DNA from 3 places in the Streptomyces griseus subsp. griseus genome. Region 2 is predicted to be linked to each of the others. Evidence: riboswitches for the same ligand, from Rfam matches in the RefSeq annotation. Region 2 holds a riboswitch; each other region holds the start of a gene.

What was found. A riboswitch is a leader RNA that binds a small molecule or an ion and turns the genes downstream of it on or off. The one in region 2 is predicted to bind thiamine pyrophosphate.
Region 1: it holds a riboswitch for thiamine pyrophosphate, as region 2 does, so the genes downstream of both, thiC (phosphomethylpyrimidine synthase ThiC) here and D6270_RS25345 (thiamine ABC transporter substrate-binding protein) in region 2, are expected to answer to the same signal.
Region 3: it holds a riboswitch for thiamine pyrophosphate, as region 2 does, so the genes downstream of both, thiO (glycine oxidase ThiO) here and D6270_RS25345 (thiamine ABC transporter substrate-binding protein) in region 2, are expected to answer to the same signal.

The regions. Positions count from the first base shown of each region.
Region 1 covers NZ_CP032543.1:3,834,344-3,836,601, forward strand. The annotation lists gene D6270_RS17085 (YibE/F family protein) at 1-1,267, opposite strand, end outside; TPP riboswitch at 1,338-1,472, shown strand; gene thiC (phosphomethylpyrimidine synthase ThiC) at 1,465-2,258, shown strand, end outside.
Region 2 covers NZ_CP032543.1:5,583,177-5,585,434, reverse strand. The annotation lists gene D6270_RS25350 (ABC transporter permease) at 1-364, opposite strand, end outside; gene D6270_RS25345 (thiamine ABC transporter substrate-binding protein) at 418-1,518, opposite strand; TPP riboswitch at 1,600-1,716, opposite strand; gene rlmN (dual-specificity RNA methyltransferase RlmN) at 1,783-2,258, opposite strand, start outside.
Region 3 covers NZ_CP032543.1:1,650,864-1,653,121, forward strand. The annotation lists gene D6270_RS07635 (NAD(P)/FAD-dependent oxidoreductase) at 1-592, opposite strand, end outside; gene D6270_RS07640 (avidin-fold protein) at 622-963, opposite strand; TPP riboswitch at 1,008-1,120, shown strand; gene thiO (glycine oxidase ThiO) at 1,118-2,258, shown strand, end outside.

The DNA.
Region 1 (2,258 bases), 1.7 Mb from region 2:
GGTCGGCGGAGACCACCAGCGCGGCGAGCACCGTCGTCACCGGCACCGAGGCGACCAGACCGATCGAACCGACCAGCGTCCGGACGATCTCCTCGGCGACCAGCTCGCTGTTGGCCACCGTGCCCACACTGGACTGGGCGATGGAGAAGAGCAGTAGCAGGGGCAGCGCCGCGCCCGCGTACGCCAGCACCAGGGTGTTCACGACGGAGGCGATGTGGTCCCGTCCGATGCGGATACCTGCCCGGTACAGCCCGCGCCAGCCCATCTGCGGGTCCGCCTGGTGCAATTCCCAGACGGCGGAGGTCTGGGTGACCGTCACATCGTCGAGTACCCCGAGCGATCCGATGATGACACCGGCCAGCAGCAGACCGCTCATGTCGATGTCCGGGTAGAGACCGTGGATGAGGCCGGTGTTGTCGTCGGTGTTGCCGCTCAGATCGGCCCAGCCGATGAACAGCGAGCCGAGCAGCCCGATCAGCAGCAGTGAGATCAGCGTGCCGATGACCGCGACGGACGTACGGGCCGTCACCCCGTGGCACATGTAGAGCGCCGCCAGCATGATGGCGCTGGCCCCGATCACCGCCACCACCAGCGGATTCGAGCCCTGCAGGATCGCCGGCAGGATGAACAGGGTCAGCACGGCGAACGAGACGGCCAGCGCCACCAGCGCCATCACCCCGCGCAGCCGGCCCACCGCGACCACCGCCAGGGCGAAGATCGCCGCCAGCAGCGTCATCGGGATCTTCCGGTTCACATCGGTGACGCTGTACTGGAGGTCGCGGGGCGCGTCGGGGGCGTACGCCACGACCACGCCCTGGCCCTCGCGCAGTTGGCGGGGCGCGTCCGGCTGGACCACCTCGACGAACTTACGGCCCTTGTCGTCGCCGCTGGTCACCTCGACGGTCGCCTTCGCGCACTCCCCCTGCTGCTCGTTGACGGCCTCGCGGCCCGAGGGGGTGGAGGTGTCACCGGTGGGTGGTACCTGTGAGGCGTTGACGTCGGCGCAGTCGACCTTGACGACCTGGACGACCTTGCCGTCCTGGGTCTGCCGGTCGAATCCGACGCCGGTGCGCTCGTGGGCGGGGACGCCGCCGGGCCAGAACGCGATCAGGCCGACGACGACCGCCGTGGCGAACGGGATCAGGACGGCGGCGATGACCTTGCGCAGATGCTTGGAGACCGGGGCGGCGGGACCATGGCTGTGCGTATGTCCGTGGCTGTGGCCCTGGGGCGGCTGGGGTGCGGGGTCGCTTTGGGGGGAGGTCACGGGGCGATCATCGCAAGAACGGGAGGGCCCTCTGGTCAGCTCGCCGGAAAGGACGCTAGCGTGGAGGCACCTTTGCACACGCGGGAGCTCGGAGCACCGGGCTGAGAGGGCGCTGATCGCCGTACATCCGTACGGGACATGGCTGCGCCGACCGCCGAACCTGTTACCGGGTAATGCCGGCGTAGGGAGTAGGTCTCATGACCACAGCGGACGCACGCACGCCTGCCTCGAAACAGAACGACGGAACGCCGGACGGCACTCCGGACGACGAGGCCGGGAAGTCCATCGGCTGGCACAAGGGGTACGTCCAGGGCTCGCGCCCGGACCTCCGGGTGCCGGTCCGACAGGTGCACCTCACCAACGGCAAGGACGTGGCGCTGTACGACACGTCGGGGCCGTACACCGATCCCGCCATCGACACCGATGTCCGCCGGGGCCTCGCTCCCCTGCGGGATAACTGGATCATCGCCCGCGGCGACACCGAGGAGTACGCGGGCCGCCCGGTCCGCCCCGAGGACGACGGGCTCAAGCACACCTCGCCGCGCGGCGGGCTGCGCAACCTCGACGCCGTCTTCCCCGGCCGTCCGCGTCAGCCGCGCCGCAGCCGCGACGGACGGCCCGTCACGCAGCTCGCATACGCCCGGCGGGGGGAGATCACCCCGGAGATGGAGTACGTCGCCATCCGGGAGAACGTCGAGGCCGAAGTCGTGCGGGAGGAGATCGCGGCGGGCCGGGCCGTGCTGCCGGCCAACGTCAACCACCCCGAGATCGAGCCGATGATCATCGGCAAGCGGTTCCTGGTGAAGGTCAACGCCAACATCGGCAACTCGGCCGTCACCTCCTCCATCGAGGAGGAGGTCGACAAGATGACCTGGGCGACCAAGTGGGGCGCCGACACGGTCATGGACCTCTCCACCGGCCGCAACATCCACACCACCCGTGAGTGGGTGCTGCGCAACTCCCCCGTGCCGATCGGAACGGTGCCGCTCTA
Region 2 (2,258 bases):
CCAGCCGTACGCCCCACAGCTCGTCGAGGAAGCCACCGCGCCCGAGCAGTGCCAGGAACGCGGTGCCGACGACGACGGTGGGCAGCACGAACGGCACGGTGACGACCGCCCGCAGCACCTGCTTGCCCGGAAAGTCGAAGCGGGCGAAGACGTACGCGCCGGGCAGGGCGATCAACAGGGTGAGCGCGGTGGAGGCGAGGGCCTGCCAGGTGGTGAACCAGAGGACGTCGAGGATGTCCGGGCGGGACAGTACGTCGCCGATCCGCCCGAACTGCCAGACGCCGTCCGTCCTCAGCCCGCGTCCGACGATGGAGGCGACGGGGTAGGCGAAGAGGACGGCGAAGAACGCGACGGGCACGGCCATCAGGCCGAGCCGTACCGCCGCTCCGCGCCGCCCGCTTCCTCCGGTGGGACCGGCTACTTCACGACGAGCGAGTGCCACGACCGGACCCACTGCTCACGGTTGGCGGCGATCTTCTCCGGGGCCACCGTCGCCGGCTTGTCGACGCTCTCGCCGAACTCGGTGAAGACCTCCGGCAGCTTCGCGTCCTTCACGACCGGGTTCACGAACATGTTCAGCGGCACGTCCTCCTGGAACGTCTTGCTGATCAGGAAGTCCAGCAGCGCCTTGCCGCCCGCCTCGTTCTTCGCGCCCTTCAGCAGCCCGGCGTACTCGGTCTGCCGGAAGCAGGTCCCGGTGGAGACGCCGGTGGGGGCCTCCTCGGGCTGCGGGTCGGCGTAGAGGACCTCGACGGGAGGGCTGGAGGCGTAGCTGACGACGAGCGGCCGGTCCGCCTTGGCCTTCCTGCCGCCCGCGGAGCCCGAGAACTCCTCGTTGTAGGCCTGCTCCCAGCCGTCGACGACCTTGACGCCGTTGGCCTTGAGCTTCTTCCAGTACGCCTCGTAGCCGTCCTCGCCCTGGGTGGCGACGGTGCCGAGCAGGAAGCCGAGGCCGGGCGAGGAGGTGGCCGCGTTCTCGGTGACGAGGAGGTTCCTGTACGCGGGCTTCAGCAGGTCCTCGAAGGTCTGCGGCGGCGCGAGCTTCTTGTCGGCGAAGAACTTCTTGTCGTAGTTGACGCAGATGTCACCGGTGTCGACGGGCGTCACGCGGTGCCGGCCGTCCTGCTCGGTGCCTGCCAGGACCCGGTCCAGGCCCTTGGCCTCGTACGCGGTGAAGAGGCCGTTGTCGAGGGCGCGGGAGAGCAGGGTGTTGTCGACGCCGAAGAAGACGTCGCCGCGCGGGGAGCCCTTGGTCAGGATCTCCTGGTTGAGCGCGGCACCGGCGTCGCCGCTCTTGAGGAGCTGGACGGTGTAGCCGCTCTCCTCGGTGAACTGCTTCAGCACGTCTTCCGAGGCGTTGAAGGAGTCGTGGGTGACCAGGGTGACGGTCTTGGAGCCGCTGCCCTTGGACGCACCGGATCCGGCCGAGGCGTCGTCGGAGCCGCCGCAGCCCGCGAGGACGGTGACGCCGAGCACCGCGGCGAGCGCGGTCGACGCGTACTTCTTGGTGGTGTTCATGTGATTCCTCCTGGAGGTGACCAGGAAGAGACGCGGCCCCGCCCACGACCGGACGTACCGGAAGCGGGCAGGGCGCAACAGCTTGAGTAAGGTCCGAACTTCCTACCCGGAATGACCCGGGCGAGGTTCAGAGGGTCTGCGGCCAACCTGTCCTCGGTGCCGCACTCTCAGCGCTGTGGCGCTCCCCTGTCGGAATATGAAGTTGATTTCGCGCCCAGGCTACACCGGCGGTTTCCGGCCGGTACGGGTGAGGCCGTCGGCCCCTCAGCGCTCGGAGGCCGCCAGCTGCCCGCAGGCCCCGTCGATCTCCTGGCCGCGGGTGTCCCGGACGGTGACGGGCACGCCGTGGGCCGCGATGGCTTCGACGAACGCCTTCTCGTCCTCGGGGCGCGAGGCGGTCCACTTGGAGCCGGGCGTCGGGTTCAGCGGGATCAGGTTGACGTGGACCCGCTTGCCCTTGAGCAGCCGGCCGAGGAGGTCACCGCGCCAGGCCTGGTCGTTGATGTCCCGGATGAGGGCGTACTCGATGGAGATGCGGCGGCCGGACTTCTCCGCGTACTCCCACGCGGCGTCCAGCACCTCGCGGACGTTCCACCGGGTGTTGACGGGGACGAGGGTGTCGCGCAGCTCGTCGTCCGGGGCGTGCAGCGAGACCGCGAGGCGGCACTTGAAGCCCTCGTCGGAGAAGCGCAGCATCGCCGGGACGAGCCCGACGGTGGAGACGGTGATCCCGCGCTGGG
Region 3 (2,258 bases), 3.9 Mb from region 2:
TCGGGGCGGCGACCTCGGCGGGCAGGGTGCCGGCGAGCGGGCGGGCGGCGGCCTCGACGACGGTGACCGCGCACCCGGCGGCGCGGGCGGCGGTGGCGAACTCGGCGCCGATCCACCCCGCCCCGACGACGACCACGTCGTGGCTCTGCTCCAGGACGGGCCGCAGCCGGGCGGCGTCGTCGAGGGTGCGCAGCAGATGGACGCCGGGGACGCCCTCGGTGCCGGGCAGGGCGATGGGCTCGGCACCGGTCGCCAGGACGAGGACGTCGTAGGGGACGGGGCCGCCCGCCGTGTCCAGGACATGGTCGGCGGCGCGCAGGGCGGTGACGTCCAGGCCGAGGCGGAGCGTGATCTCCAGCGCCTCGAAGTCGACGTCGAAGGCGGAGTCCTCGGCCTTGCCGAGCAGCACCGCCTTGGACAGCGGCGGCCGGTCGTAGGGCTGGTGGGGTTCGGCGCCGATCAGGGTGACGGTGCCGGTGAAGCCGGCTTCCCGCAGGGCGACGGCGGTCTGCACACCCGCCATGCCCGCTCCGACGATCACGGCGTTCCGTGTGCGCTGCCGCGCCGCGTGGTGTTCCGTCTGCTCGCTCACGCGTACCAGTCTATTCATCTGACTACGGATCAGATGATGACTTCCTCCACCACGCTCGTCCCGCCGCCCTCCTGGGACTCCCACGCCCAGCGCTCGTCCAGCCGCACCCGGCCGTCCGGGAGTTCGGAGACGGTGGAGAGGCAGTGTCCGGAAGAGGTCGTCCCGTCCTCCTTGAGCTGGACGTAGCGGAAGTCGAGGGCGTCCCCCCGGCGGGTGCCGACGAGATGGCCGCGCACCACGTCACCGCCCGCGTACTCGGCCCAGACCGTGCCGCCCCGCTCGTGGTAGGTGAAGCGGGTGCGGGTACCGACCTGGCCCGGGGCCTGGTCGGCGACGGGCGACAGGACGAGTCCGTCGAGTGAACGGGCCACGGCGGCTGCTCCCTTGTCGGCGGCGAGCGTTAGGCTGGCCACGGTAGAACACTCGCGGGAGCCCGGACGCACCGGGCTGAGAGGGAGGCTGGGCGGCCTCCGACCGTACGAACCTGATCCGGGTCATGCCGGCGAAGGGAGGGGCTGGACACCCATGCGCGTCTCGGGGAAAGCCTCCGGAATCCCGGGGGGAAGCTCAGGATCCGACGTCCTCGTCATCGGGGGCGGGATCATCGGCCTGGTCACCGCCTGGCGGGCGGCCCAGCGCGGGCTGGGCGTCACCGTGGCCGACCCCGATCCGGGCGGCGGCGCCGCCCAGGTCGCGGCGGGCATGCTGGCCGCCGTCACCGAACTGCACTACGGCGAGGAGATGCTGCTCGGCCTCAACCTCGCCTCCGCCGCCCGCTATCCGGAGTTCGTCGCGGAGCTGGAGGCGGCGAGCGGCCGGGAGACCGGTTTCCGCACCTGCGGCACGCTGGCCGTCGCGCTGGACTCCGACGACCGGGCCCATCTGCGGGAGCTGCACGCTCTCCAGGAGCGCTCGGGGCTGGAGTCGGTCTGGCTGAGCGGCCGTGAGTGCCGCCGTCTGGAGCCGATGCTCGCGCCCGGGGTGCGGGGCGGGCTGCGGGTGGACGGTGACCACCAGGTGGATCCGCGCCGGCTCGCGGCGGCGCTGCTGGCCGCGTGCGAACGGGCGGGGGTGGTGTTCCGCAGGGCGGCCGCCGAGCGGCTCACCGTCAGCGGGGGCCGGGCCGCCGGGGCGATGCTCGGTGACGGTACGGAGCCGGCGGCCGACCAGGTCGTGCTGGCGGCGGGCAGTCTCAGCGGGCGGCTCGCGGGGGTGCCCGAGGAGGTTCTGCCGCCGGTCCGGCCGGTCAAGGGCCAGGTCCTACGGCTCACCGTGCCCCCGGCGTACGCCCCCTTCCTCAGCCGGACCGTGCGGGCCGTCGTCCGGGGCGGCCACCTCTATCTCGTACCGCGCGAGAACGGAGAGCTGGTCGTCGGCGCCACCAGCGAGGAGATGGGCTGGGACACCACGGTCACCGCCGGCGGCGTCTACGAGCTGCTGCGCGACGCCCACGAGCTGGTGCCCGGCATCACCGAGCTGCCGCTCACCGAGACCCGGGCCGGACTGCGCCCCGCGTCCCCCGACAACGCCCCGCTGCTCGGCCCGACCGCCCTGCCTGGTCTCCTCCTCGCCACCGGCCACCACCGCAACGGCGTCCTGCTGACGCCCGTCACCGGCGACGCGATGGCCGAGGCGCTGACCACCGGCGAGCTGCCCGAGGTGGCCC